DNA from 3 places in the Paenibacillus sp. FSL R7-0128 genome. Region 2 is predicted to be linked to each of the others. Evidence: riboswitches for the same ligand, from Rfam matches in the RefSeq annotation. Region 2 holds a riboswitch; each other region holds the start of a gene.
What was found. A riboswitch is a leader RNA that binds a small molecule or an ion and turns the genes downstream of it on or off. The one in region 2 is predicted to bind cobalamin.
Positions count from the first base shown of each region.

Region 1: another riboswitch for cobalamin. It lies ahead of NST26_RS04095 (S-layer homology domain-containing protein); the one in region 2 lies ahead of NST26_RS08575 (energy-coupling factor ABC transporter permease).
Region 3: another riboswitch for cobalamin. It lies ahead of NST26_RS01760 (anaerobic ribonucleoside triphosphate reductase); the one in region 2 lies ahead of NST26_RS08575 (energy-coupling factor ABC transporter permease).

Region 1 is NZ_JBBOCD010000001.1:989,667-999,350, forward strand. Features, by position in the region: gene NST26_RS04090 (GAP1-N2 domain-containing protein) at 1-2,989, shown strand, start outside; cobalamin riboswitch at 4,195-4,388, shown strand; gene NST26_RS04095 (S-layer homology domain-containing protein) at 4,602-6,773, shown strand; gene NST26_RS04100 (DUF4430 domain-containing protein) at 7,228-8,139, shown strand; gene NST26_RS04105 (energy-coupling factor transporter transmembrane component T) at 8,136-9,080, shown strand; gene NST26_RS04110 (ABC transporter ATP-binding protein) at 8,996-9,684, shown strand, end outside.
Region 2 is NZ_JBBOCD010000001.1:2,104,210-2,113,893, forward strand. Features, by position in the region: gene NST26_RS08555 (alpha-N-arabinofuranosidase) at 1-221, shown strand, start outside; gene NST26_RS08560 (DUF6171 family protein) at 234-512, shown strand; gene NST26_RS08565 (hypothetical protein) at 725-1,003, shown strand; gene NST26_RS08570 (ArsR/SmtB family transcription factor) at 1,299-2,231, opposite strand; cobalamin riboswitch at 2,371-2,565, shown strand; gene NST26_RS08575 (energy-coupling factor ABC transporter permease) at 2,851-3,615, shown strand; gene NST26_RS08580 (energy-coupling factor ABC transporter substrate-binding protein) at 3,615-3,908, shown strand; gene cbiQ (cobalt ECF transporter T component CbiQ) at 3,905-4,693, shown strand; gene NST26_RS08590 (energy-coupling factor ABC transporter ATP-binding protein) at 4,706-5,566, shown strand; partial or broken gene cobJ (precorrin-3B C(17)-methyltransferase) at 5,581-7,293, shown strand; partial or broken gene NST26_RS34000 (sirohydrochlorin chelatase) at 7,381-8,625, shown strand; gene cobK (precorrin-6A reductase) at 8,622-9,416, shown strand; gene NST26_RS08605 (precorrin-8X methylmutase) at 9,419-9,684, shown strand, end outside.
Region 3 is NZ_JBBOCD010000001.1:414,260-423,943, forward strand. Features, by position in the region: gene NST26_RS01740 (S-layer homology domain-containing protein) at 1-2,008, opposite strand, end outside; gene serS (serine--tRNA ligase) at 2,276-3,568, opposite strand; gene ssuE (NADPH-dependent FMN reductase) at 3,976-4,545, shown strand; gene nrdG (anaerobic ribonucleoside-triphosphate reductase activating protein) at 4,637-5,164, opposite strand; gene NST26_RS01760 (anaerobic ribonucleoside triphosphate reductase) at 5,161-7,146, opposite strand; cobalamin riboswitch at 7,456-7,686, opposite strand; gene NST26_RS01765 (MTH1187 family thiamine-binding protein) at 8,026-8,334, shown strand; gene NST26_RS01770 (sugar phosphate isomerase/epimerase family protein) at 8,383-9,162, shown strand; tRNA gene NST26_RS01775 (tRNA-Thr) at 9,250-9,321, shown strand; gene NST26_RS01780 (hypothetical protein) at 9,478-9,684, shown strand, end outside.

The DNA.
Region 1 (9,684 bases), 1.1 Mb from region 2:
CGAGACAGTGATCGGAGAGAGCCGTTATCTGGCGGCGGATTTCACGGGTCAGCGGAGCGCTTTTTTTGCCCATAATTTCGTGGTGCCGCCTATCCGCTCCGAAGAGATTGTCGAGGGGTATGGAAGCTGGCTGCATGCGGGGTTTGCCCGGAGCTATGAGGGAGAGCCTGGCGGAACCCTGCCTGAGCTGGATTCGATTCCTGTGGCAACCCGCGAGCTGGACGAGCCGTCTGATCCGCGTACGGTGCTGTCAGGTCTAGGATTCACAGAAGAGCTGTTCAAGGCCCTGCTGCAGGCGGTGATGCTGTCCGTAGCCGGGAAGAAGAAAATCTATGTAGCGCTGGATGTGCCGATCAGTGAGTTGTCGCAGCGTGCGGCCCGGCTGACGGAGGTTCTCTTCGCTGCGCTGCCGTATGACTTCCGCCGCAGGCTGGGAGTGATCACGTATGCCAAGGAGCCGCAGAGCCGCAAATACATTCACCTGACCTTCGTGGAGAAGGGCTCTCTGCGTCCGGGCGACCGCAATATTGAGAAGGATTATATCTTCGATCTGGCCGGCGCAAGGTTCCTGAATACCGACTTCGGCGAGTCGCGGCAGATCTATGCCGATCTGGCCTGGAAGACGCTGGTGGAGAAGGGCGGAAGCCTCCGTGATTTCGCTAAGTTTGCCGACAGCCTGCTGCTCGGGGAGAGTGCGGAGCGTAAGCTGTCGCTGGCGCTCTACAATGAGCTGGCGGTCTTTTATGAAATCGAGCAAGGTAATGAAGCCCTATATACAGACAACAAGAACGCTATACTCGGCGGCCTGCTGTCCTATCTGAAGCCGGAGGGGAAGCTGGATTCGCGGGTGCGGCTGAATGATATGTTCCTGGAGCGGTTCGACCGCGAATATGATCTGATCCGTAAGAAGGGGATTCCGTCAACGGAGATCCTGGAACAGTTCAAGGCGTATTACGCGCTGCCGGGCCATAATTACCGGGTGAAGATCGTCGATTACTTCATCAACGGGATGCTGAACTGCCAGTCCGGGGGCCGGGAGGATGTGCTGGCGGCGGCTTACGGGATTATTGAGAGCGATGCGGAGCTTAGTGAGGCGTTCTTCAAAAAAGTGCTGTCCCAATCTCTCTTCCGCAGGGCGCTGTTCGAGCCGTATCTGGAATCCCGGCTGGCTGCCGCTGCCGGAACGGCGGATATCCTCCGCCTCGTGGGCCACTTCGGCCGGAGTCTTCCGGAGGTGCTTCAGCAGGCAGCGGTACGGGATACCTTCAAGGAATATCTGCTGGAGAAGCTGCAGCGGGAATCCGATCCGGTAGCGGCGGTAACGGCTGTTCATGAAGCGGTCCAGCAGGCAGAGAAGCAGCGCCGCAGAGGCGGCGTATACCCGGAGGCCTTGTCCGTTATGGAGGAGCTCGGCACGGTTGCTGACCGCTTCCTGCTGAACCGGCTCTCGCTGGACGAGCTGACGATGGAGCAGCTGCTGGAGATCTCGTTCCTGCGTTACCGGGATACGGCAGATTGGCAGCCGCCGCTCGATGCGATTGCGAAGCGCAAATCGAATGCGCTACGCGCAGCCTACCGCTGGTTCGGGGAGGAGTCGCCGGACGAGGAGATTTTTGCCGGACTGACGCCGCGTGAGCTGGACGATGTACAACTGCTCGGTGCGCGGTGGCTGAAGGAAGCGCGGAGCCTGGAGCCGTTCGACCGGCTGCCGCTGGCCTTTTATCACAGCAGTGAACGTGAAGGCGGGCCGCTGGATTATGATGCGCTGCTGGATCTGGTGGTCCGCAAGGCGGGCAATGATAAGGAGACGGTGTACCGGTTCCTGGACTGGTCACAGCATAGCTGGCTGTTCGCAAGCTCTGGCAAGAAGCTGTGGCCGAATTACAAGCGGGCCGTGCTGAGATACTTCCTGGAGAGCGACCGCGAGGCGTTCAAGAACCGGGAATTCCGCAAAAACCATCTCGACACAGCAACGCCTGCTATGCAGACTGTCTACAATGAAGCCCGCGCCCAGCTGGCTTCGCCGCTGGCGCGGTGGGTCAGCCGCAGCCGATTTCAAATCCTGATCTCAGGGAGCATCCTCGGGATCATTCTGATTGCGGCGGTTATCCTGCTGAGCCAGCTAGGGGGACGCGGCAAGGATACAGCTGCGCCGGTGGCCAGCCCCAGCCCGCTTCCGGCAGTGACCGGACAAGCCGCTGTAGCGGCCCCGGTCTCTGTCCGGCTTGTCGGCGGTGACGCGGGGACTGACGGGAATAGTAGCGGTGATGAGGGAAGCGGAGAAGCGGGTAAGAATAACGGCGTTAAGCTGTTGTTCAGCTTCACTGATGCTGCGGAATGCTCCGCCTTCAAGCCGGAGCGGATCGGCGTGGAGTCCGCCAGCGGCGTTACGGACTACGAGGTTAAGGCAACGGTTAGCAGTTGCCAGGGTGAAGCAGGCGCCGGAGTGGATGGCGATGCGAAGAGTGAAGCAGGAGCCGGAGTGGACGGCGATGCGAAGGGTGAGACAGGCGCCGGAGTGGACGGCGGTGCGAAGGGTGAAGCAGGCGCCGGAGTAGACGGCGGTGCGAAGGGTGAGGCAGGCGCTGGAGTAGACGGCGGTGCGAAGGGTGAGGCAGGCGCCGGAGTAGAAGGCGATGCGAAGGGTGAGGCAGGAGCCGGAGTAGACAGCGATGCGAAGGGTGAGGCAGGAGCCGGAGTAGACGGCGATGCGAAGGGTGAGGCAGGCGCCGGAGTAGACAGCGGCGCGGATAGTGGAGCTGCCGCCTCTCCAGCGGCGGCGGGGACTCCTCCGTCACGCGTCTACGAGGTGACGGTGGAGCTATCAGCAGGCGCGAAGCTGGCAGCAGGTGATATGATCACCGCCGGAAGATACTCGCTGAAGCTGGCGGCAGATCCGGGCAGCGCCCCGGAGGCCACAGCTACAGCCGCGCCTAGTGCGGAGCCGTCCGCTTCCGCAAGCCCGGAAGCGGACACGGACGCGGAATAACACAGCGGCAACAAGCAGGCTGCGTAAGCTTTTAACTAACGCGATCGGATAATGCAATCGACTGCCGCAATTGATTGCCGCTACCGACCAACACAATCGACTAATGCTACCGACTGATGCAATCGACCAACACAATCGACTAATGCTACCGACTCACTCAACTGACTGACGCTACCGAGTGTCGCTTTTAACTAACGCTATCTAGTAACGCTCCTTAGTCACTCAGCCGACTTATACAACTAACTGATGGTTTTGACTCGATACCAAGTGATGGTACTGAGTAGCATTGCTTACAGTGATAGGTGTACTCTATACAACTAAAAACAGTAAAAAGGAAGGCACACCTCTCCTAACTGTATTCTATACAACTAAATTTGCCCGAATGGGCCAAAAAGCGGATACGGAAGCATTTTAGATGCACGAAATACAGCTAAAAGTACATTTGTCAGTAAATCAGACGATTTAGTTGTACAGATTGCATTTAAGCATAACGTTTGGAGCTAGAACAGTACCTTAGTTAGTCGGGGTACGGCAGCTCCCCAGCAAGCTAGGGGATTAAATGAATGCTGATTAGTTAGGACCTGATGATCGACTTGCGGTAGCTGATCTGCTGTGGGCGCATACAGCGCGGCATGGTGGGCTGGTCAGAGCCTGGTGCATACTACTTTATGTAGTACAATGATTTGCGCTTCGGCAGGCTGATACGAGCATAAAGTAATTAGTTAAGTGTGTTAGTGTCCGAATGAAGCTGCTCGATTGCACTTTGTACACTAGAATGAGGCATATCGAGCCTAATATGGTGTTCTGTTGTATTCGGTACATTAGATTTTGGGAATTTGGCCCGGCGGAGGGTTATTTGCCACAATCGATTGTATAAAATGCAGCAGAATGCGTTATCGGCCGCTTTTACACGAATTCTAATGTACATAATACAATCGCCTGCTGCCGCTGTCTCCGCTAGTACCGCCAACGCCTTAATTAACAGCAGAAGAGTCACTCCATAGTCCTGAATAGTACGATGTGCCGGGGAAGCGGGCATGTGCTGTTCAGGATTTTTGTGCAGAATGAGCGGGACTCGAGTGGATGGAATAGAAATAGCTTGTCTATAGACATACAGGGGAATAGTAGATATGATTGTTTCAGAATATTAAAATTTAATAAGCTTTGGGAAAAGGTGCAGATTGCCTCAGAGGCCGTGCGCTGTCGCTAGCAGATGCTGGCAGGGCTATGTCTAATAGAGGAATCTGCTTAAAAGGGAAGCCCGGTGCAAGTCCGGCGCGGTCCCGCCACTGTAAATACGGAGCAACTCCTGAGGAGCCACTGTCCTGCTAACGGGATGGGAAGGCGGGGGAAGCGGTGAAGTATGAGCCAGGAGACCTGCCTTTTTCGTTGTTGTTTCTATTCTTCGGGGGTAAGAATGTGAAAGCAGATGCTGATATTGGCGAGGGCTGTATATGCTGTATTGTATGTAGTGTGGGAGAGTAATCGGCTCCTTCAGCCGCCCTGTATTGTATTCTTCCCCGGCCGCCCTGCACAGGGCGGTCTTTAGGTTGCCGCTCTATCTGCGGAGGAAGCAGGATTCATCCATTCTATTTCAGGAAAGAGGTTAGTTATGAAGAACCATTCTCTATCATCCAGGTTCACACGGCTGGGACTTGCTGTCATTATGCTGTTCGCACTGCTGGGAGCAGCCGTAGCCCCGGCAGGACAAGCTGCTGCTGCACAGGCAGGCGGGACTTCCGCACCCGCGGTATCCGCTCTGCCCGCAAGTGAGGCAGCCAGCGTAACTGCTGCGGTCTATGCCACTGCGGAGTTCATGCTGAAGAACGGAGTCCAGTCGGACTGGCAGGCGATTGGCCTTGCGCAAGCAGGCTACAAGGTTCCTGCCAGCTATCTGAAGGCGCTTGAAGGCAAGGTGGCTGAGGCTAAGGGTGTTTTTGCCAGAGCTACGGACTATGCCCGGATCACGCTCGCCGTTAAGGCACTTGGCGGCGACCCGGCGAATGTGGCAGGCTATAACCTGATTGAGAAGCTCTACAATCACGATGCAATTACCGGCCAGACGCTGAATAATCCGGTCTATGCACTGCTCGCTCTGGATTCCGGCAGCTATACAATCCCGGCAAATGCGAAATGGACACAGTCTAAGCTGCTGGCAGAGATTCTGGCGAAGCAGAACCCGGACGGAGGCTTTACTCTGACCACGGGTGCGAGTGATCCGGATATGACAGCGATGGTGCTGAACGCACTGGCTGGACATAAGCAGGAAGCGGCAGTGAATGCTGCCGGTCAGCGGGCGGCAGCCTGGCTGGCTAAGGCACAGGATAAGAACGGAGGATATGGCGACAGCAGCGAGAGTGTAGCTCAGGCCATCATCGGTCTGTCTGCCTTCGGCATTGATCCGGCGGGAGCAGAGTATACCAAAGGCCAAATCAATCTGGTCAGCAAGCTGCTGAGCTTCAGCGCTACAGGCGGCGGGTTCGCCCACACTGCGGGCGGCAGCTCCAATCCGCTCTCTACAGAGCAGGCACTGGAGGCTTTGGTAGCGTACAAGCTGTTTGGAACAGGCGGTAAGCTCTTTGATTTTAGCGGCACACCAGTGAAGAATCCTCAGGTAAGTGTCTCGGTTACAGTTGAAGGTCCGAATGGAACATTGGCTGAGGGCAGCGTATACGCCGGAAATGTGCTTACGGCACTGGATAAGACAGCAGCAGCCAAGCGCCTGGCTCTGGTCAATGAAGCAGGCAATTATGTGACGGGGATCGGCGGCGTGATTGCGGGTACTTTTGGCGGATATGATGGCTGGATGTATGTAGTCGCACGCGGCGGAGCATGGATCTATCCAAGTGTAGGGATGGGCGACTTCGCGCTGGAGGAGAATGACCGCGTTGTGATCTATTATGGCGGGGACAACACGCAGGTGGTTGATGCCGTAACCGTGACTCCCGGACAGCCGCAGCCTGGACAAGATCTGAAGGTGCAGGTAACCCAGAAGCAATGGGTCTGGAATGAGGCGACCTTCACCTCCGATCCGGTAACCTCACCGGCAGCAGGCGTACAGGTAACCATCGGCGGCAAAACAGCAGTTACAGATGCTGCGGGCGTGGCTGTTGTGGCCGGAGGACTGCCAGCAAATAAATATACCCTGACGGTTACGGGATATCTGAAGGATAAAACCCCGGCCATCGTGCGTCATACGGTCCCGGTAACGGTGGCTTCTGCGGCGGCGGACCGTCCGGCTTTTGGTGATGTGAAGTCGATCTCGCCTTGGGCGCTGGAGTCGGTATACACGGCGTATGACCGCAAGCTGATGAACGGTGTGAGTGAGAACAGCCTGCTGTTTGCACCGAAAAAGAATATTACCCGTGCTGAATTTGCAGCGCTGCTGCTGCGGTTAACCGGGAACGAGCCGTCTGCGGCGTCTTCTGCTGGGGCCTTCAGTGATGTTAAGGCCGGTACATGGTATTATGGAACAGTGAACCGGGCGAAGGAGCTAGGAATCATCAGCGGCGTAAGCGCCAAAACGTTCAACCCGGACGGGCTGGTTACGCGCCAGGATATGGCTGTGATGATGGTTAGAGCTTTTAAGCTGGATGCTACATCAGCCGGAGCAGGAGCAGGGGCTGGTAAATTCAGCGATGAAGATAAGATTAGCGACTATGCATTGTCCGCTGTCCGTACGGTGACGGGACTTGGATATATGAGCGGTACCGGCGGCGCATTCGAGCCTACTGCTGTGGTAACCCGTGAGATGGCTGCTGCTGTAGCGGTTAGATTGCCATAGTTGAGTAAGAGTAGGGGATGGTATAGTTTAGTTGAAATTTCCATTCCGCTGCAGGATGGGTGCTGTACGCTGGGGCGGACAATAAGTGGATAAATGACATCTAATTTGGCAGGATTTGCTGCAAAGCGGGAGTTAGTTGGAAAAACAACACTTATTCACGCCCGAAGCTCCCGTATGATGGGTTGTGGGCAGAATTAGATGCCTGAAATCCAACTAATTTCTATACAGGTGCGTAACAAGAATAATTAAGTGTAGAAAATCTAACTAACGCCCCCGTGCCGATGAGTAGTTGAGGCGTATAGGGTTGTTGAAGCGTTGCAGGCCCATTAGACAGGCGATTTTGCTTGGAATTAGTTCGGATATGTCTTGAAAAGTAAGCATAAGGTGTATGAAGGAACGGGGAACAGGCTGACTGGCCCCCGTTCTTTTCCCTTTTTGTGGAGGTGTGCAGGTAATGTTCTATCTAGTCAAAAGAGGCCGGGGAAGGCTGGCTCCGCTGCTTCTCCTGCTGATGGTATTGCTGCTCCCCGGCTGCTCCTCTGGGCAGCCGGATCAGGCAGGCGGCGGCCCGCAGCCGCCCGCCGGGACCCCGGCCGCGCAGACGCTGCGGCCTGGAGACGAAGCGGCTCCGCTGCCGGGAGCCGCTGAGGGCACTGCCGTACCATCCGCCCCTGCGGAAGGTACGGCAGCTCCGGCGTCGCCAGCCGCAGCGGCGACGCAGCCATCGGCGGGCGCGAGCGAGCCCGCCAAGCCGGCGTCGCCAGGCGCAGCGGCGACGCAGCCTTCGGCGGGCGCGAGCGAGCCCGCTAAGTCCCCGGCGTCGCCAGGCGCAGCGGCGACGCAGCCTTCGGCGGGCGCGAGCGAGCCCGCCAAGCCTGCGTCGCCAGGCGCCGCGGCGACGCAGCCATCGGCGGGCGCAAGCAAGCCCGCCAAGTCCCCGGCGGCCACACCCAAGCCGCCGACCCCCGCGCCCGCTCCGGCGGCTACGGCCAAGCCGCCAGCCGCCACGCCCAAGCCGGACAACGTAGTCACCCTCTCCATCACCGGAGATGAGGAGCATGGCGTGATTCTGGCTGCTGCCCAGTACGAGATCAAGAAGGGCGAGAGTGTGCTGGACCTGCTGAAGCGGATTACACGGGCGCAGAAGATCCAGATGGAATATCAGGGCAGCAAGGCGTTTGCTTACGTGGAAGGTATAGATAATTTGTACGAAGGTGATCACGGGGCAGAGAGCGGCTGGATGTACAAGGTGAATGGAGAATTTCCGTCCAAGGCTGCGGGTAGCTGGAGCGTCGAGCCCGGGGATACCATCGAGTGGCTGTATACGCTTGATCTAGGCAAAGACCTGGGGGCCAAAGCACCATGAGCAGCGGCTTCCGTTCCATGCATCCTGTAGTAGCCCTGCTGTATTATGCAGGGCTGCTGCTGTTCGCCCTGCTGGTCTTCCATCCGTTATTTCTGGCTACAGAGATAGCCGGACTGCTGGCACTGCTGCTGTTGCAGGGCCAAGGGCGGCTGCTGTTGCGCAGCTTGCCTTTTATGCTGCTGATGGCAGCTTCCGTGGCCTTGCTGAACCCGCTGTTCTCGCATAGAGGGGCGCATATTCTGTTCTACTGGCTGGATCAGCCTATTACATTGGAGGCTGTGCTGTACGGGCTGATGATGATGACTATGCTGCTTACTATTTTTATCTGGTTTATATCCTACAATTACACGGTGACTACAGATAAGTTCATGTACCTGTTCGCGGCGGCTGCGCCGAGAACGGCGCTGCTGACGCTGATGGCCATCCGGTTCGTGCCGCTGTTCCAGCGGCGGCTGCGCCAGATTACGCTGATCCAGCGTCTGCGCGGGGTAGATACCGGTACGGGAAGCCTCAAGAAAAGAATGACAGATGGAATGACGCTGCTCAAGGTGCTGCTGACCTGGTCGCTGGAAGAAGCCCTCCAGACTGGAGACTCCATGACAGCGCGTGGTTACGGCAGCACCAAACGTAGCACTTACACGATATACAAGGCCGATTTGCAGGATAAGCTGGTGATGCTGCTGTTAACCGTTAGCGGTGTGGTTACGCTGCTGTTCTGGGTGCAGGGCTACGGCAAGCTGGAGATCTATCCCCGGATGAGACCAGCGGACTTCGGCTGGCAGGAGGCCGTCATGTACGGGAGCTTCTGCCTGTTCGTGCTGATTCCTGCGGGACTGGAAGGAAAGGAGAAATGGTTATGGAGATCCTCAAAGCACAGCAATTATCCTTCCGATACCCTGAAGAAGACAGGGACACGCTCCATGAGCTATCGTTCGTCATAGAAGAGGGGGAATTTGTCGTGCTCTGCGGCCCGTCCGGCAGCGGCAAAACCACCCTGCTGCGTCATCTGAAGCGGGAGCTCACTCCGGTGGGTTCATCCAGCGGAACCTTGACCTACAAAGGGCAGCCTCTGTCCGGGCTTCCGGCAGCGGTGGCCGCCGGGGAGATCGGGATGGTCTTCCAGAACCCGGATGCACAGATCGTGATGGATACGGTCTGGCATGAGCTGGCCTTCTCCATGGAGAACCTGGGGCTGCCGCCTGCTGTCATGCGGACCCGGCTGGCGGAGATTTGCGGCTTGTTCGGGCTGGAGCCGCTGCTCTACCGTCCGGTTCATGAGCTGTCAGGCGGACAAAAGCAGCTCATGAACCTGGCCTCAGTGCTGCTGCTTCAGCCCAAGGTGCTGCTGCTGGATGAGCCAACCTCCCAGCTTGATCCTGTTGCTGCGCGGGAATTCATTATGGCGCTGCAGCGGCTTAACGAGGAAATGGCGGTCACAGTGATCATCAGCGAGCACCGGCTGGAGGAGGTGCTGCCGCTGGCCGATCGGGTGCTGATGCTGGAAGACGGTAAGCTGCTGGCCGATGCCGCCCCCCGCCTGTTCGC
Region 2 (9,684 bases):
CATCGGCAGTGTTGCCGCTTGCCCTGCGCGGATTGGCTGGTCAAGCATCCGTAAGCGGAACAACGCTGGCCGGAGCTTCCATCGATGCCCACAATAGCTTTGAGCAGCCGGAAGCTGTAACACCGCAGGCATTCAGCGCCTTCAAGCTTGAAGGGGATACGCTGACTGTAGAGCTGCCACCAATGTCGGTAACGGTACTGGCCATCACTCCACAAGCCTAAGGAGAGAACTGCATGACAACCACTTCAGCCTGCAAAGGATGCCGGGAGGAGTACAAGGTCACGGAAGCACAGATTGCCCGCATTCTGGCGTCCTCCATGTTCAACCCCGGCAATACCGCTTCAGACGAGGTCTATGCCGAGCGGCTTGCGCTTTGCGGGGCTTGCCCCAAGCTGCAGGATGGCGTAACCTGTACCGCCTGCGGCTGTATCATTCCCGTCGTGGCCCGGCTGAAGGCCCGCAGCTGTCCGCTGCCGGGCGGCGGCGGCAAGTGGCAGCCGGTGGCGGAATGACGGCCCACGCCTAACGGCTAGGGGCCAGGCGAAAAGATAGGCTAGAAGCCGCTCTTGTCATAAGAGACGGATCGATCACCGATAGCCCCTCCAACCTGCACAATGCGGCGGTTGGAGGGGCTTTTTTTTGCGTTGTGGAGGTGAGGGGGAGGAAGAGGAAATGAGAGGGATAAATCCATCTAATGCGGCGTGAAAGTGGGCTGGAGGAGGAAATGAGAGGGATTTATCCCACTGATGCGGCGGAAAGTGGGCTGGGTGAGGAAATGAGATGTATAAATCCCTCTAATGCGGCAGAAAGTAGGCTGGGTGAGGAAATGAGAGGGATAAATCCCACTGATGCGGTGGAAAGTGGGCTGGAGGAGGAAATGAGAGGGATAAATCCCTCTGATGCGGCGGAAAGTGGGCTAGATGAGGAAATGAGAGGGAAAAATCCCTTTGGTGCGGTTGGAAGTGGGCTGTATGGATGTTGCGAGGGGCATAAGTGCCCCTGAATTTGCTGAAAGTGAGCGTTGAGCAGAAATGAAGAGCACTAATGCACCTGAATTTTGCTGAAAGTGAGCGTTAAGCAGAAATAAGGAGTATTAGCTCTAAAAGTAGCTGAAACGAAAACTAACCTACCTACCTACCTACCTACCTACCTACCTACCTACCTACCTACCTACCTACCTACCTACCTACCTACCTACCTACCTACCTACCTACCTACCTACCTACCTACCTACCTACCTACCTACCTACCTACCTACCTACCTACCTACCTACCTTCTACACACCCTAATCTGGCTTTCATATAGGACCCGGCAAATCTGCCACGCCATCTGTATAAAACAACTCAAACACCAAATCCTCGTTGTAGTTGCCGAAGCCCTTGCCGAACAGGGTGAGGCCACCAATATGCTCGGCATCCTCCTCGACAGAGAGCCGGAAGGTCCATTGTTTGTTGCGGATGCCTACCTGATCCAGGGTGACCTCCGACAGCTTTTGCCCATCCATGAAGGTACCCGTCTGAGTAATCCGCAGCTGCTTGAGCAGGCCGTATTGATTGGTGAGTGCAGGCCACCAGGCCGGGGTGTATTTTCCCGGATTATCTCCGTAGTCACCGGGGCTGGTCCAGAAGCCGAGCGATTGTCCGTTCAGTGTGAAGGTAATATCCGACGGCCAGTTGTTGTTGACCGACGGGGCTTCGGAGGCGATCTCCATCGTGATGGCAAGCTCCTCCGGCTGCTGGCTCGACAGCAGGAAATTCGGGATTTTATACTCCACGAACCCCTTTCCGAACCAGAGAATCCCGGCGTTCACCCGCTCCTGGTCCCAGAAATAACGGGGATCGTCAAAGTGCCCGATGACCCTCTCTGTCGTAGACAGTCCGCAGGTAGGCTCGATCTGGAAGTCGGAATAATGCCCCACAGGGATGTCCTTGCGGTACCCTCTGCGCGGAGTCCGGGCCTGTCCCGGAAAAACTATCTCAGCCCCGTCGGCGGCCAGTGTACAGATCTTCTGCAGACCGCTTTTACCGGGAGCCATATGGCTGCGGATCAGCCCGGCGGCTTCGAGCTTGCGCACATGCATGGTCATAATCGCACTGCTGAGCTTGAGGGCTGCGGCCAGCTCCTTCACGTTCATGGGCTTATCGGACAGCAGCCGCAGCATATGCAGGCGCACGGTACTGGACAGGGCCTCGTACACGGGCAAAGATTGTTCGGTTAGATCAAGTTTCATCGGATGCCTCCACGTTCAGGTTATATAGTTAATAATTATATTACTCAAATAAAATTTCTACAAGCCATGATTGGCTGCAGGCGAGCTTTTCCAATTTATATCACAGACAGGCCAATCTCTGTCCGCTATGATGTGAGATGAATTAGCAATGAAACAAGGTGCTCTTGCCGGAAGCGGCAAGGGATAACAGGGAATCGGGTGCAACTCCCGAGCGGTCCCGCCACTGTATGGAAGAGCTGCACTTCATGAGGTCACTCGGGAAGCCCCCGGGGAAGACGAAGTCTGCAGCGCCTGTATTCCAAGCCAGGAGACCTACCTTGTCTACGCACACCACGACTCTACGCGGATAGGAGCGGTGTACGGATAGGTTAATGAGAAGAGGCGTTCTGCCCTGATGGACCGGAGAAAGCTTGGTGCTTCAAGGTGATCCCCGGTTATAGCTGCTGGATACAAGGATACGGCCCATAGTGATGGGACGGTGAAAAGCACCTTGTTCCGCTTCGCCACGGGTTGCGCGCTCTATCGAACTTGCCTGCGTACATACACTCCCACCCTATAGGGTGGGTTTTTTGGGCTTTATGATCTGTAATGGGAAATCAACAAACATGGAGGGTGACAAATGAAAAAGCACAGATGGTGGAGCTTTGCGGCACTGGTTGCCGGATTTACGGTGTACTTTATGCTGAACGAACCGGGGACGGCCCGGGCGATGCACATTATGGAAGGATTCCTGCCGGTTGGCTGGGCGGTGTTCTGGTGGGCGGCGTTTATCCCGTTCTTTGTCCTTGGAATCTTCAAGCTGAGAGCCATGACCCGGGAGAATCCGGAGCTGAAGCTGCTGCTGGGTCTGGCCGGGGCGTTTACCTTCGTACTGTCTGCGCTCAAAATGCCTTCCGTGACCGGAAGCAGCTCCCACCCCACCGGTACCGGACTAGGTGCGGTAATGCTGGGGCCGCTGCCCATGAGCGTAATCGGCTCGATTGTCCTGCTGTTTCAGGCGCTGCTGCTGGCGCACGGCGGGATCACTACGCTTGGAGCCAATGCGTTCTCGATGGCGGTGGCGGGTCCTTTTGCCGGATATGCAGTGTATAAGCTGATGATGAAAATGCCGGACCGCGAGAAGCTAGCCTTGTTCTGTGCGGCTGCGGTGGCTGATCTGAGTACGTACGTAGTGACTTCCTTCCAACTGGCGGTGGCTTTTCCGGCGGCGGATGGCGGCGTTCTGGCTTCTTTTCTCAAATTCGGGGGAATCTTTGCCGTGACGCAAATCCCGCTGGCTATCAGTGAAGGGCTGTTGACGGTACTGCTCTGGAACTGGCTGAAATCGTATAGCCCGAATGAATTGTCGCTGCTGAAACGCAAGGTGAACGGAGGAAGAGCCTAATGAGCAATAAATGGAAAAATGGGTTGATGCTGCTGGTTGTTATTCTGCTGGTCATTCTGCCGCTGCTGCTGGTTAATGGGGAATTCGGCGGGGCCGATGATGCGGCTGAAGGTGTGATTACCGAAATGAATCCTGACTATAAGCCGTGGTTCAAGCCGCTGACCGAGCTGCCGGGTGAGACGGAGAGTATGCTGTTTGCATTGCAGGCCGCGATTGGTGCCGGTGTGATCGGTTATACCCTGGGGCTGCTCAAGGGCAAGCAAGGCGGGACGAAGCAGCATAGCAGCAAGTGATCCGGCGGATTGACGTTCTCTCTTACAATAATGCTCTGCGCCAGTTGTCCCCGATGTGGAAAAGCTCGTTCGCAGCCCTGATGTTCCTTCTCTCTTACACCGTACATCCGGTACTACAGGCTGCAATTACCCTATGGATGATGTCCTGGTGTGTATTGCAGGCCCGTATTCCCTTCCGTGCTTATGGCATGCTGTTCGGCACAGCGCTGCTGTTCTATGCGCTTAGCGTACCGGCGCTGCTCGTGGAATTCGGGCATCCGGCTGCGGGAGAGGCAGGGATATTCCCGCTTCCGGGACTGAACCTGCCGGTATATGTCACAGCGGCGGGACTTCAGCGGGCAGGGGAGCTGCTGGCCAGAATCTCTGCCTGCATGAGCTGTTTCTTCTTCCTGATGTTTACGACTCCGTTCAGTGAGCTTTTGCAGGTGCTGCGCAGGCTGCGGATGCCGCAGATTGTCCTGGAGCTGATGCTGATTATGTACCGCTTCTTATTCCTGCTGAGTGATGCAGCGCATGGTCTGCTGCTGGCCCGCAGGCTGCGCGGAGGCCGCCGGGGCTACAAGGCCAGAATGCGGGAGACTGCGGCTATGGCAGGAGCGCTGTTCGGCAACACGATGCACCGGTATTACGGATTATCGCAGGGGCTGCTGGCCCGCGGATTCACAGATGAGATTATTCTCCCGCCTTATACGGCGCGTCCTGTGCCGCGGCGCTATACAATCCAGGCTTATGCCGGGATTGCGCTACTGCTGCTGGCTGAGGCGTACTTTATCACTAACACATGAAAGGAGTCACCCATGGATCAGGAATCTAGCTTGGCTTGTGACGGAGTGGTGTTCCATTACCCGGATACGAAGGAGCCTGCACTGCATGAACTGACGTTCTCCATCCCCGCAGGCAGCAAGACGGCGGTGCTCGGTCATAACGGTTCAGGCAAATCCACGCTGTTCCTGCATGCCGTCGGCATTTTGCGCCCACAGCAGGGGACGGTTGTGCAAGGAGGGAAGGCGTTATCCTACTCCAAAAAAGAGCTGGCCGCTCTGCGGCGGAAAGTGGGCCTGGTCTTCCAGGACCCCGAGCAGCAGCTGATTCTCAGCACTCCGCTGGAGGATGTGTCGTTCGGGCTGCGCGGCAGCGGCATGGCTGAACAGGCTATCGCTGCGCGCTGCCGGGAGGTCATGGAGCTGCTGAATCTAACCGGCCTGGGCGATAAACCGATTCACCAGCTTAGTCTGGGCCAGAAGAAACGCACGGCACTCGCCGGTGTACTGGCTATGGAGCCGGAGCTGATTCTATTGGATGAGCCGACCTCGTATCTGGACCCGTTATCGGAAACGCAGATGCTGAAGGGGCTTGAAGCCATACATGCTAAAGGGACAACCGTAGTTATGGCTACGCATGATATGGACCTAGCCTACCGCTGGGCGGACTGGATTATTGTGCTGGAGCATGGAAGATGCCGGGCGGCGGGGACGCCGGAGGAGATTTTTGCGGGACGGGAAGAGCTATTGTCCATCGGGCTGGGACTGCCGCTGCTGGCTGACTTATGGTTCAGCCTGCCTGCCAGCCTGACCGCAGGGCAGAGCGCTCCCCGCACCGCCGGGGAATTCAAGGTGAAGCTGCATAAGCTGCTTGCGCTTAACCACAGCTATTCATGAACGGGGGAAGAAGAATGAAGAAACAAGGAAAGCTGCTGATTATCGGCTTCGGCCCCGGAGCGCTGGAACATATTACCGGCCGCGCACTGGCTGCGCTGGATGAGAGCGAGGCGGTCATCGGCTATACCACTTATGTAGATCTGATCAGGCCGCTGCTGCGGCACCAGGAGATTGTCGGCACGGGGATGACTGAAGAAGTCAGCCGGGCCCAGGAGGCCGTCCGCAGAGCTGAAGCGGGCCAGAGAATTGCGGTAATCTCCAGCGGCGATGCCGGTGTCTACGGAATGGCCGGGCTGGTCTACGAGGTGCTGATCGAACGCGGCTGGAGCCGCTCAGAGGGGGTACAGGTGGAGGTGATCCCGGGAATATCGGCGATCCAGTCCTGTTCCTCGCTGCTTGGAGCCCCGATTATGCATGATTCCTGCACGATCAGCCTGAGCGATCATCTTACGCCCTGGGAGAGCATCGCTGCGCGTGTGGAAGCGGCGGGGGCGGCGGATTTCGTCATTGCGTTCTATAATCCGCGCAGCGGCAGACGGACGCGCCAGATTGAAGAAGCGCGCACCATTCTGCTGCGTTACCGTGATCCGGCTACACCGGTAGGCATTGTCAAAAGCGCCTACCGTGACCGCCAGCAGACAGTCGTAACGACGCTGCAGGATATGCTGGAGCATGAAATCGGCATGCTCTCAACCGTGGTGGTCGGCAACTCTGCTACCGTTGTCTATGAGGATCTTATGATTACGCCGCGCGGATATGAACGCAAGTACAGTCTCGGGGCACAGACGCAGACGCTGAAGCCGCACGAGCGGCTGCGCACAGCCGCAGAACCGTGGTCGCTGGCTGCGGCGGAGTCCGGGCAGGCAGAGGAGGCAGCTGGAGCCGGAGCGGCCAAAGCTGTTGTTGCGGGGAGAGCAGCAGAGACTGGGCAGAGGGATGCAGCAGATGTTGGAAGCGAGACCGAGCCGGGACAGGTGAAAAGTGCAGAAGCATCAGGTTCGGTTCGGATGGAATGGGCGCTGGGCTGTGGCGAAGCGGAATCAGGACAGACGGAAGAGGCTGCTGCGCAGAGCCTGGCTGCTGCTCCGCAGGTGGAGCGGCTGCGGAGCTTGTCCGGTCGCCTGAAGGCATCCACCGATTCTTCCTTCGAGCTGGAGATTGCTCCCGCAACCGGCAGCCGCAGCTTCAACGGTGATCAGATGAAGCTGCTGGCTGAGCTTGCAGGCAGCGATGGGCAATTGATCTATACGAAGGACGGATATTTCCTGCTGCGCGGCAGCCGGAATGAAGAGGCAGAGGCAGGAGCAAGGCTGCTGGAGGCCGGACTGAATGTAAGTACGCCTGGAGATTACGTGAAGGTGAAGACCTGCGGATTCTGTGAGCTGCGCAGAAGCGGGGCGTTAAGTGCTGCTGTCCGGCTCCACACCCTGCTGTATGGAATGGCTGTGCCCAGAGAGCTGCACATCAGTGTAGCCGGCTGCGGGATGGCTTGCAGCTCCGCTGTGCTGGATGATATCGGACTGGTAATGTCGCGCGGCAGCTATGAGTTGTATCTCGGCGGCAAGAAGTCCGGGCGGGGTGCCCATGCAGGGATTTTGGTGCGTGAAGGGATGGACGAAGAGCAAGCGGTAGCCGCTGTAGCTGCCGCAGTTGAGGACTACAGGGCTCATGGCCGGGAGCAGGAGCGGTATCATGCGTTCCGGGAACGGATGGACAGCGCAACAGGGAGTGCAGCCCATACATCCGATAACGATAACAGCAAAGAAGGAGTGCAGACGATGAGAACGGTATTACTGGTGGGACACGGGAGCCGGGTTCAAGCGGGAAATGAGGAGCTGCTGGAATTCACCCGACTGCTCGCAGCCCGTAAGCCGGAGCTGAAGGTTGAGACCTGCTTCATAGAGCTGGCCTCGCCTTCCATCGCTGGCGGAATTGCCAGATGCATTGAGGGCGGTGCGGCGGAGATATACGTTGTGCCGATTATTTTGTTCGCGGCAGGTCATTCCAAGCTCGATATTCCAATGGCGATTGATGAGGCCAAGCAGAGATATCCCGGGGTGAAGTTCATCTACGGACGCCCGCTGGGGGTGCAGGACCGTGCCGTCGATATTCTGCTGGAGCGGATTCAGGAAGCAGAACGACTTCCACTCCCGCCGGTGAAGGCGGCTGGCGGAATGGACCTGGACCTGCGCGGGAACGGTGCATCCACGATTGAGGATAAGGACACCATCGTACTGCTGATGGGACGCGGGGGCAGTGACCCGGATGCTAACAGCGATCTGTATAAAATAAGCCGGCTGCTCTGGGAGAGAACAGGCTACCGCAGCGTGGAAAGCTGCTTCATTGCCATCGCCAAGCCTTCGCTGCCGGACGGGCTTGAGCGCTGCCTTGCACTGGGTGCGCGCAAAATTATTGTTCTGCCGTACCTGCTGTTCACCGGAGTGCTAATGCAGCAGTTCGCAGAGAGAGTGGCGCAATTCGCAGCGGAGCATCCCGGGCTTGAAGTGGAGATCGGCGGCACACTGGGCGCACATCCGCTGCTGGCGGATATGCTGACAGAGCGGATCGAGGAGACGCTGGAAGGGCGTGCCTTCAGCAACTGCGATAACTGCAAATACCGCGATGCAGCCTCTTTGCATCATCACCATCACCATCATGGTGAGGAGGAGCACGGGGAGCATGGGCATGGACATCACGGGCATGGGCATCACAGTCATGAGGGACATGGACACGGGCGCCATGAGCATGGAGATGAAGAGCACGGACACGTACATCACTGCCATGGGAAGCATGGGCATCACGAATGTGCGCATCACGGGCATGGGAATCACGGGCACACGCACGAGCATGGGCGACATGAATGTACGCATCACGAGCATGAGGAACATAGGCACGGGCACCACTGCCATGGGAAGCATGGGCATCACGAGTGTGCGCATCACAGGCATGATGAACATGGGCACACGCATCACGCGCATGAGCATCACTGCCATGGGCGGCATGATGTAACGGAGGCGGCGGCTCCGGCAGACGATCTGGCGCTTCGCCAGCCGCGATGATCTTCATGTTATGCGGCACCAGCGACGCCCGCGAGCTGGCTCAGAGCCTCCTGCGCCAAGGCCTGCCGCTGCAGGCCAGCGTGGTGACGCCCAGCGGGGCAGAACGCCTTATGGCCGCAGGCATCCGCACCCGCGTCGGCAGACTGGACCGCGCGGCGATGATCGCTTTGCTGCAGGCGGGCGGGTACCGAGCCGTGGTGGACGGCAGCCATCCTTTTGCGCTGGAGGCCCATGCTAATGCAATGGAAGCTGCTGCTGCGCTGGGGTTGCCTTACTTCCGCTACGAGCGGCAGAGCCTTATCTATAACAGCCATCCCCGGCTGTTGCTAGTGCATTCCTATGAAGAGGCTGCGCGCAAGGCTAAGGAGCTGAAGGGCTCTGTGATGCTGACTACCGGCGGCAAAACGCTGGAGATTTTTGCGGAGGAGCTGCTGGGAGATCCGGACATCCGGCTGACCGTAAGGCTGCTGCCTTGTCTGGAGAATCTGGAGAAGTGTCTGGCCCTTGGGATAGAGCAGCGGAATATTATTGCGCTTCAGGGCCCTTTTAGCAGAGAGATGAATGAGGCCTTATACCGGCAGTATGGCACCCGGGTGATGATTACCAAGGAGAGCGGGGCCGAGGGCTCGGTGGATGAGAAGCTGCATGCCGCGCTGGATATGGGGTTATATGTGATTTTGATTATGCGGCCGGGGCTGTCCTTCGGGGATGGCGGAACGGTGTTTGATTCTTTTGACGAGATTACGGCTGCTGTGAAGAATGCGCTGCTAATGACGAGGGAAGAGGGATGAATGTGGATTTCGGGACAGAGTTCAAGCCGGTGACCGTACAGCCGCAGGAGATAGAGGGTCTAAGCTTTCAGATGATTACGGAGGAGCTGGGTGAACATTCGTTTAGTGCATTGGAGTACCCGATTGTACAGCGGATTATTCATGCTTCGGCTGATTTTGAGCTGGGGCGCAGCCTGGTGTTCCATCCCGGGGCGATTGAGGCGGGGATTCACGCCATTCTGCAGGGCAAGCCGATTATAGCGGATGTGCGGATGGTGGAGGCGGGCAT
Region 3 (9,684 bases), 1.7 Mb from region 2:
GAACTACAGGCTCTGGAAGTTTTACGTTTTTGGCAACTGTCTTGATTGTACTGAGTGTAATTTGGGTGGAAGTCAGATTCTTGCTGCTGCCCTCATTGTACTCCGACACCATACCCGATACAGTCACATGATCTCCAATATCGGGCTTCAGGCTGGCATTCGTGCTGTATACGAATATGCCTTCAGAGGTATTGTCATTGCTATCCGGCTTAGGGTCCTGGATGAAAAATCCTTTATAATTGCCGTTCGCAAATGTATATCCATATTGGGTAACAATCCCCTCGACATCAGTAACGGTCTGGCCGGCATATTCAGAGGAATGGGATTCCCCTTGAATATCATGGATGCGCGGAGGCGCTGAAGCGGTATAACTGAACGTGAATACTTTGCTGGTCTGGCCCGGAATGGAAGCGATAGCTTTAATTACAGTATCCTTAGTAATCGTAACCGGAACGGTATACAACGTACTGGTCACGGTAGGTTCTGAGCCGTCGAGCGTATAATAGATAGCTGCTCCTTCTGTAGGACTGGATAGTGTTACAGAGCCTCCGCTAATGATTCGTCCGGCGCCGGGGCTGGCGGTCACAGAGAATAGCTCTTCTACCAGACTCTCGGCATTCAGCGGAATGAATTGATAGACATCATTAAACTGTTCAATAACACCGGTGATTCTATCAAAATGCTTTTCTGCGGTCAGTTGAGGCAGGTCAGAGTAAATTCTGAACGGCTGCTCAGCTTGAATGGCGGTGACATTCTTACCGTCTTTACTTTTGATTGTTACATTCTCAAGTGTGACAAGTTTAGCCTCATAAGCTTCACCATTTGCTGTTGTCAGTTCTGCGGCGGTAATTAACTGGGGAGCAGGAACACCGGCATCCGGAGTCACTACACTGTAGTTAAGCCCGGCGGACGGTTTAAGTTCCTGGAGGTTACTGTAGATATCCATAACACCTTGAATATTAACAATATCTCCTGCTTTGGCGAAGTCAGGGTACCCGTACAGCACAAGGCCAGCAGTGGCATCCTGAATGTACATTTTTGCGCCGTCGATGTGTGTAACCGTTCCTTCCGTCCATACGTTCTGACCCTTAGGTGCCGGGCGGACAGAGGCAATATCCTGTTGTTTAAGGAGAGTGTAATCATAGCTCGATTCTGTGCTATAGACTGCATCGGATACAGCATAGGTTTTGATTGTCGTGGGTGCATTTAGTAGGATAGGGGTGCTGTATGGCTTGAATGCCGCTTCGGCGCCGTCTATGTAGACTGCGGCGTACACGGATGCGCCAACGGTTGAAGTATTAAGGGAGATTTCAGTGCCTGCGGGCCAGGCATTGGCAGACGGAGTGGCAATAACCGGCGCTACAGTCTGACTGAGACCATAATGGCTATTGCGGGGATCAGGGGGCTGGACGGTGAAGTCCTTAGAGTTATTATCGGTATCGAAGGCACGGTTATCTGCAGGTGAAATGTCTGCGGTCTTGCGCACTGCGGCAAGGGTACTGCTTAGTGCGGCTGTAGCTCCGCTGCCTTCATAAGTAGTGGCAGTTCCGAAGCCAACCATATCAACACCTGCATTGGAGGCATCTACAAGGTCAATTTTGCCATTGGTAGCTCCAAGCTTTAATGTTCCTGTATAATCAGGGGCTGGCAATTCAACCGTACCTCCGGTACCAGCCGATTGCTGGATCAGAAAGTATCCCTTCGCGGCAATGGTTCCTGTTAATACTGAGATGTCGGATGTGTTAATTAGGTCACCATTGGCACTGGCATAACGCACCTTCCATCCCTCAAGACTCACTGCTGTATCCGTAGGATTGTATAATTCAATGAAGTCATTTTTGTATTTAGCGCCGCCGTTGCCGCCGCCACCGTAGACTTGTGAGATTACAATATTACTGTTATCCGCTGTTGCCTGTGCACTTTGTCCAGCAGGCGTTAACAGTCCGAGCAGCATTAGCACGGATAACCCTGTAGACAGCCATCTTCGCATCCTGTGAGAAATAACCATGATCCTAAACCCACTCCTCTCAAAACTATGATTGGCATTCCCCATTATTCTACCATTTAATTGTTAAATAAAGGGTCGCTTCATATAAATATATATTAAATTGAGACCAATTCAAAAGAATAATAGAGAAGTTTATTAGAAATGCATAAAAATAGTAGTAATGTTTAGTATAAAATCTATATAAATAGCCATTCCCCAATATTGGGGAATGGCTATTATCGATTATTAATAGAAAATCAATTATAGTCGACGTTGTAGAACCGGATATCAGCCGTGATTCACTCCCGTTTCAATCCGCTCCGCCCCGCCCATATACGGCCGCAGCGCCTGCGGGATATAGATCGATCCGTCCTCCTGCTGGTGGTTCTCCAGCAGCGGAATCAGAATGCGCGGCGTGGCCACCGCTGTGTTGTTCAAGGTATGGCAGTATTGCAGCCGCCCGTCTTCATCACGGTAGCGGATGCCCGAGCGGCGGGCCTGGAAGTCGAGCAGATTGGAAGCCGAGTGGGTCTCCCCGTAAGCTTCTCTGCCCGGCATCCAGGTCTCGATGTCATACTGCTTATGGGTCTTCATCGCCATGTCTCCGCTACAGACGGCGACTACCCGGTAAGGCAGCTCCAGCAGCTGAAGAATATGCTCGGCATTGCCGAGAATCTCCTGGAGCATCTGCTCTGATTCTGCCGGATCGTTCTTGCACATGACCACCTGCTCGATCTTCGAGAACTGGTGGACCCGGTACAGCCCGCGCACATCGCGGCCGGCCGAGCCGACCTCGCGGCGGAAGCAGGCCGACATCCCGGCCAGCCGCAGCGGCTGATCCAGCTCCAGAATCTCATCGCTGTACAGCGAGACCAGCGACACCTCCGAGGTCCCGGCCAGCCAGCGCTTCTCGCCTGTCAGCTCGTAGGTCTGGTCCCGGCCGCCGGGGAAGAACCCGGTCCGCTCCAGCGCTTCCGGCCGGACGATCACGGGCACATCCATCGCGGTGAAGCCGCGCTGCATCAGCACATCGAGCGCCAGCCGCTGCACGGCGAGGTGCAGCAGCAGCCCGGCCCCCTTCAGCACATAGCTGCGGGGCCCTCCGGCTTTGACACCGCGCGGAAGGTCGATGATGTCGTGCAGCTCTCCGAGCTCGACATGGTCCCGCGCGCGGAAGCCGAATACCGGCGGCGCGCCATGCCGCCGCAGCTCCACATTCGCGCTGTCATCCGGCCCGATCGGCGTATCCGCCGACACGGGATTCGGCGCTTCCAGCAGCAGCTCGCCGCAGCGCTGCTCCGCTTCTGCCAGCTCCGCCTCCAGCAGCGCCAGCTCGCTGAGGGTGCCCCGCACCTGCGCCTTTGCGTGCTCGGCGCCTTCAGGGTCGCCCCCGCGCAGCAGGCGCTCGACCTCCTTCGTCAGCGCGTTGCGCTCCGCGCGCCGCTGCTCGGTGGCCCGGCGTACCTCCCGCCGCCGGTCATCCCACTCCAGAAGTTCCTCCAGGGGGAACTTCAATCTTTTCCATTCGGCCGTCTTCCGTACAAGGTCCTCATTCTCCCTGATCCAATTCATATCCAACATCTGCATCCGCTCCTTAAGTGTGGGTAAAAAAACGCAAAAAACGCCCTCATCCATGGGACGAGGAGCGTCAGCTCGCGGTGCCACCCAGGTTGACCTCATTCGCGTATAGCAGCTAAGCAGCGCGGAATCAGGCCCTCTTTGGTCTTCGCGGTAACGGGCGAAACCCGGTAAACTTAGGGAACAGGAAGCTGCTCCGGTCGCAGACGCCTCGCGGTTGGATGCCGGTCGTTGGCCTGGTCGGGATATAGGTTTGCCGTTTATTATAACCAGAGCGGCAGCAGTTTGCAAGCATAAGAGGGGTTTGACAATATTCCTTGTACTCTGCTAGGATTATTACTAATTTAAAGTATTGATGCCCGGCGAAGCAGCCCGGTTTATCCTATTATGCGGACGGAAGAGGTGCGGAAATGGCCAAAATAGTCGTAATTAACGGAACACCCTCGCTGGTCTCACGGATCAATGCCGTGATTGAGTATGCAGAGAATGCCCTGCGGGAGCGCGGGTATGAAGTGGAGCGGATCAATGTGGCGGAGCTGCCTGCGGAGGATCTGATCCATACCAAATTCGAGAGCGAGGCCATTGTCAAGGCGAATGGGCTCGTAGCGGAAGCTGATGCGGTAATCGTAGTCAGTCCGGTATATAAGGCTTCTTACACGGGAGTACTGAAGACCTTCCTGGATCTGGTGCCGCAAAAAGGGCTGGCCGGCAAAATCGTCCTGCCGCTCTTCATGGGCGGAAGTCTTGCACATCTGCTGGCGATCGACTATGCACTGAAGCCGGTACTGTCCGTGCTTGGCGCCCGCTACATTCTTGGCGGCGTCTACGCCGTAGACTCCCAGGCGGTTCGTAACGACCAGGGCGTAGTTGAGCTGGCTGAAGAGCTGCGTTTACGCCTGAACAGCGTGCTGGAAGAGCTGGCGGAGGAGACGGAGCATAAGGTGGGGCGCAAGGCAGGACAGACAGGAGCCGCGGAATAAGGTTACGCTGCCGGTCCGATCATCCCCGGTACAATCAAAAGGCACTAAACCACCCGGATGCGGGAGTTTAGTGCCTTTGTCTATTTAGGAGTTATACTCCTTGAAAGCTCAGCTCCGGCTCCCACAGAACAACCCTATCTCCCGCCAGACTCGCCGGAATATCAATGATCCGCTGGTTGCTGCTTCCCCGGTAGGAGAGGGTAAGGTCTTTGAGCTCTTCGACGAACCGTCCGTCGATCACGACCTGGCACAAGGCCAGCAGCTTCCATTCCGCAGAGCCCGGGGAAGCCGTAAGCTCCTCGTACGTATAGCCGGTATAGATCCAGACCGGGAAGGCCGGCAGCTCGGCGCGCAGCTCGTGTATGAAGTCTGCAGCCTCCTCAGCCGAGAAAAAAGGGTCCCCGCCCGCCAGCGTCAAGCCGTCCAGCAGCGGATTGCCTGCAATCTCCTCTATAATCTCCCGCCGGCGCTCCGGGGTAAAGGCCTCCCCGTAGTTAAAGTTCCAGGTCTTCGGGTTGAAGCAGCCCGGGCAGCGGTGGCGGCAGCCGCTGACGAAGAGGACGGCCCGCAGGCCTTCCCCTTCATTGATCGACTCCGGATAATATCCGCAGATGTTCATAGATGCTTAACACGGTCCCGGACTTCGGCTTGCTTGGCCGCATTGAAACGGGTCTGATAGTCACCGGTCAGATACCCGGTAACCCGGCGCAGACGGCGGATATGGGTGGTATCCTCATGGGCATTGCAGGTCGGGCAATTCGTGCCGATGACCCCTTCATAGCCGCAGCCGGAGCAGCGGTCAATCGGATGGTTGATGCTGAAGTAGCTGATGTCCTGCTCCAGCGCATATTTGATGATTTTGACGAAGGCTGCAGGATTGCTCCGGGCATTGCCGTTCAGCTCGACATAGGAGATCGCTCCGGCGTTGCAATATTCATGGAACGGGGCTTCCAGGCTGATCTTCTTGGCTGCGCTAAGTTCATGGTAGACCGGAATGTGGAACGAGTTCGTATAGTATTCACGGTCGGTTACCCCAGGGATAGAACCGAGCACCTTGCGGTCGATCTTGGTGAACTTACCGGAGAGACCTTCGGCCGGTGTTGCGAACAAGGTGATGTTGAGGTTAAGCTCCTCGCTCTTGCGGTCGCAATATTCACGCATGTGGCGGACAATGGCTACAGCCTTGGCGTGAATCTCCATATCTTCGCCGTGATGCTTGCCGTACATGGCTTTCATGCATTCGGCCATCCCGATGAAGCCCAGCGACAGGCTGCCGTGCTTCAGCAGTTCGCCTGCACTGTCATCAGGGGCAAGCTGCTCGCCGCCCTCCCAGACGCCTTCACGCATCATGAAATCGGAGGCTTTGGCCTTCTGGGAAGCCTGGATACGGAAGCGGTGCAGCAGACCGTCCAGCGCAATATCCATATAGTGATTCAGGTCGTCGAAGAACCCTTCTTCATCAGCAGCCAGGCGGCGGCCGGTTATCGTGCCGTGGGCCAGTCCAAGACGCACCAGGTTGAGCGTATTGAAGGACAAGTTGCCTTTGCCGGAGCAATGGTTGCGTCCGAAGCGGTCGCCGAGCACACGGGTCCGGCAGCCCATCGTAGCGAACTCGGTATCCGGGTCAGCCGGATCATAATATTGCATGTTCAGCGGAGCGTCCAGGTTGGCGAAGTTCGGATACAATCTGCGCGCCGAGCACTCCGCTGCCTTCAGGAACAGCTCATAGTTAGGGTCACCCGGTTGCTGGTTGATGCCTTGCTTGCATTTGAAGATCTGAATCGGGAACACCGGCGTCTCCCCGCTGCCCAGTCCGTTCATCGTAGCCGTCAGCAGTGAGCTGATCACAAGCTGGCCCTCCGGGGAGGTGCAGGTCCCGTAGTTGATGCTGGTAAAAGGAATCTGGCCGCCGGAGCGGCTGGACATCGTATTCAGGTTATGTACCATACTCTCTGCGGCCTGCAGGGTCTCGCTCTGCGTCTCCTTCAGGGCAAAACGGAAGGCGCGCGGATACTGCTCAGCCAGATCGCTGCGGCTCATCGTAATCTCCCCAAGTTCTGAAACCTCTGCATTCTCCTCGAAATACTCCAGACCTTTGCGGAAGAGCTTGGAGAAGGACTTGGTCACATAAGGAGCCAGATCATAATCCAGCTTGTTGGCGGACACACCGCCGTACTGCGCATTCTGCTGCGACTGGAAAATAATCGCCACCAGCGACATCGCCGTCATAATCGAGTTGGGAGGCCGTACGCTGCCGTTGCCGGTGTTGAAGCCTTCACGGAGAAGCCGTTCGAACGGGATGAAGATGCAGTTGGTGGTTCCGATGGCGTATTGATCCAGGTCATGCACATAGACGACATTATCCAGGGTAGCCTGTACCAGCTGCGGCGGCATGGTGAAGTTGCGGGCATACCATTTGGAGTATTCACTGCCGAATTTGCTCATTTTGCCGGAGAAGCTCTCCCCGTTCAGGTTGGCGTTCTCGCGCAGCAGATCCAGATCCCGGCTGTCGATAATATCCCGTCCCAGATGAATGACCTCTTCCAAAAGATCCTCCTGTGCAGCTTGTCCTTCGTTATAACGTTTCTCCAGCAGCGTCATTATATAACTCTCTCCTCTCGGGTATTGTAAGCGTTAAAAAAGCACCTCCGGCCGGGAAGGCCGGAAATGCCCGAATGCATGATGCAAAGATCCGGGAAGCGGAAATTTGCCTGTGGTCTGGGTGGAATATACGAGCAGACAAGGGGCAAATAGCTTACGCCCGTTCTTGTATATTCCGCAGAGCCGATACCTGAAAATAATCCGCGATCGTCCTCAGGTATCGGCAGCCTCTGGCCCGATTGACGGAAGGCTAACTCTGCTATTGCAGGCCGCATACGGACACCTTCCCTGTTCCTCGCAGGAGTCTAAGCGGTGCCACCGAAACAGGCAGGTCTCCTGGCTTCCGGCAACTCCTCCGGCGCCTTCCCGGGGGGCTTATTCCGCCCCTTAGTGGCAATTAGCCGGAGAATGCGGCCCTGGGCATCGCACCCTGGGAGCATCCGGTTACAGTGGCGGGACCGCAGCGGTTTTGCACCGCGCTTCCCTATTAAGTCGCACCTCTATTACAAGGGGTGAAACACCCGTTTCTACTATATTTTGTTGTTATCTATTAAAGCTACCGCAATATATTGTGTTTGTAAATGTTTTTTTGCAATCCCGCACGGGGAGCGGGTTCGGCGCTTTTACTCACAGCTGATCCACAGTTAGTCCACAGGTAATCCACAACTTTCCTATGAATCTGCCGTGAATTTTTCATAAAATCTCCGAAAATACGCCACAAAGAATCCATAAATAGAGTGCGTCTAATCCTGGTAATCATTTTGACGGATATTAATAGAATAGAGAGGGTGCAGGTGATTTGTAGCAAGCCTGGCGAAGCGTTACAATAAGAGGATAAGTTAGAGGCAGGCACATCAGATCATTAGGAGGCAGTTCACAATGGCAATTGGCGAAGTGACCGTTATTCCGATTGGGACAGGCAGCACCAGTCTCAGCAGCTATGTGGCCGAGATGCAGCGCGTGCTGGAGACGGTGGAGGGCATTACCTACGAGCTAACTTCTATGGGTACGATTATTGAGGGGCCGGTAGCGCGGATTCTGGCTGCGGTAGAAGCGCTGCACGAGTCGCCGTTCACCGCCGGGGCGCAGAGAGTCTCAACCTCGCTCAAGATCGATGACCGGCGCGACAAGATCTCGACCAGTCGCAGCAAGCTGGAATCCGTGGAGCGCAAGCTACAGGGAGAGTAGCGGGAATACAGTATCTAATCAGAAATGATAATAAGGAGCGGATTATTCATGGCAGAAGCAGCTCAGCAGATCGGAATTCAAATGTATACACTGCGTGACCAGACGGAACGCGATTTCCTCGGCACACTGGCCAAGGTGGCAGAGATGGGGTACCAGGCAGTGGAATTCGCCGGTTATTTCGGTGTATCTGCAGGGGAACTGCGCCGTAAGCTGGATGAACTTGGCCTGGCGGCTCCTTCGGCGCATGTAGGCCTGGACTTCAGCAGTCTGGATAAGATGGAACAGGCATTAGCCAAAGAGATTGAATACGGTGTAGAGCTCGGACTGCAATATATGATCACCCCGTCGGCACCGCTTCCGCCGAACCCTTCCATAGAGGATGTAACGAGAATCATTCCATTCCTGGAGAAGGCTTCCGCGATGGTCCGGGCGGCGGGGATGCAGTACGGCTACCACAACCATGATTATGAATTCAAAGAGGTTGACGGCAAGGCGGTCATCGATATCTGGCTGGAGCAGATTCCTGCCGAGCATATGCTGGCTGAGTTTGATCTGGGATGGGTATACAGGGGGGGAGCCCGGCCCGTTGATTATGTGTCACGGTACGCCGGCCGTGTTCCGCTGGTTCACATGAAGGACTTCGGAGCAGACAATGAGGAGACCGATCTCGGAAAGGGAGAGGTTGATTTCCGGAGCGTCTTCGAGATCGCGGAGCAGAGCGGAATTCTCTATTATATTGTGGAGCAAGAGGCCTATGAGGAGTCCTCCCTTGCAAGCGCTAAGCTCGCACTGGATTATTTCCGCGGGCTGGGGCTGATGCACGGCTGAGGACACAGCAACCAGCGGAAAAAGGGCTTGCGTTTTCCGCTGGAAGAGTTATAATATTTTTTGCTTGGCAGACGCAAACGTCTGTAAGCTGGTGTAGCTCAGGGGTAGAGCAACGCACTCGTAATGCGTAGGCCGGGGGTTCAATTCCCTTCACCAGCATTCTTACAAAGTCGATAGTGGCGCGGGTTTCCGGTTTTTTGGAACTGCGCCTTTTTTCTATGCAAGCATCAACATCTACCATTCTTCTAACCTTTAGTTAAGTAAAGTGGGGAGCTTATGGTTGGATGCTAGGAGGCAAGGAGGCAAGGATCTTATATGGGAAACCGGACATTCCTGAGTGTTACCAGTGCCGATACAGATTTGATTGATTATGAGAATACAGCTTTCGAAACGAATAATTTTCTCGCTCCAATATGGTTTTGTCTAGTCAGCCAAGACCAGTTCCAGCGCTATAGCAGGCAGCTTATGCAAGCTTGGAGCAAGATTCAACCCCATATGGACCAACCGGATGTGGAGGATTTG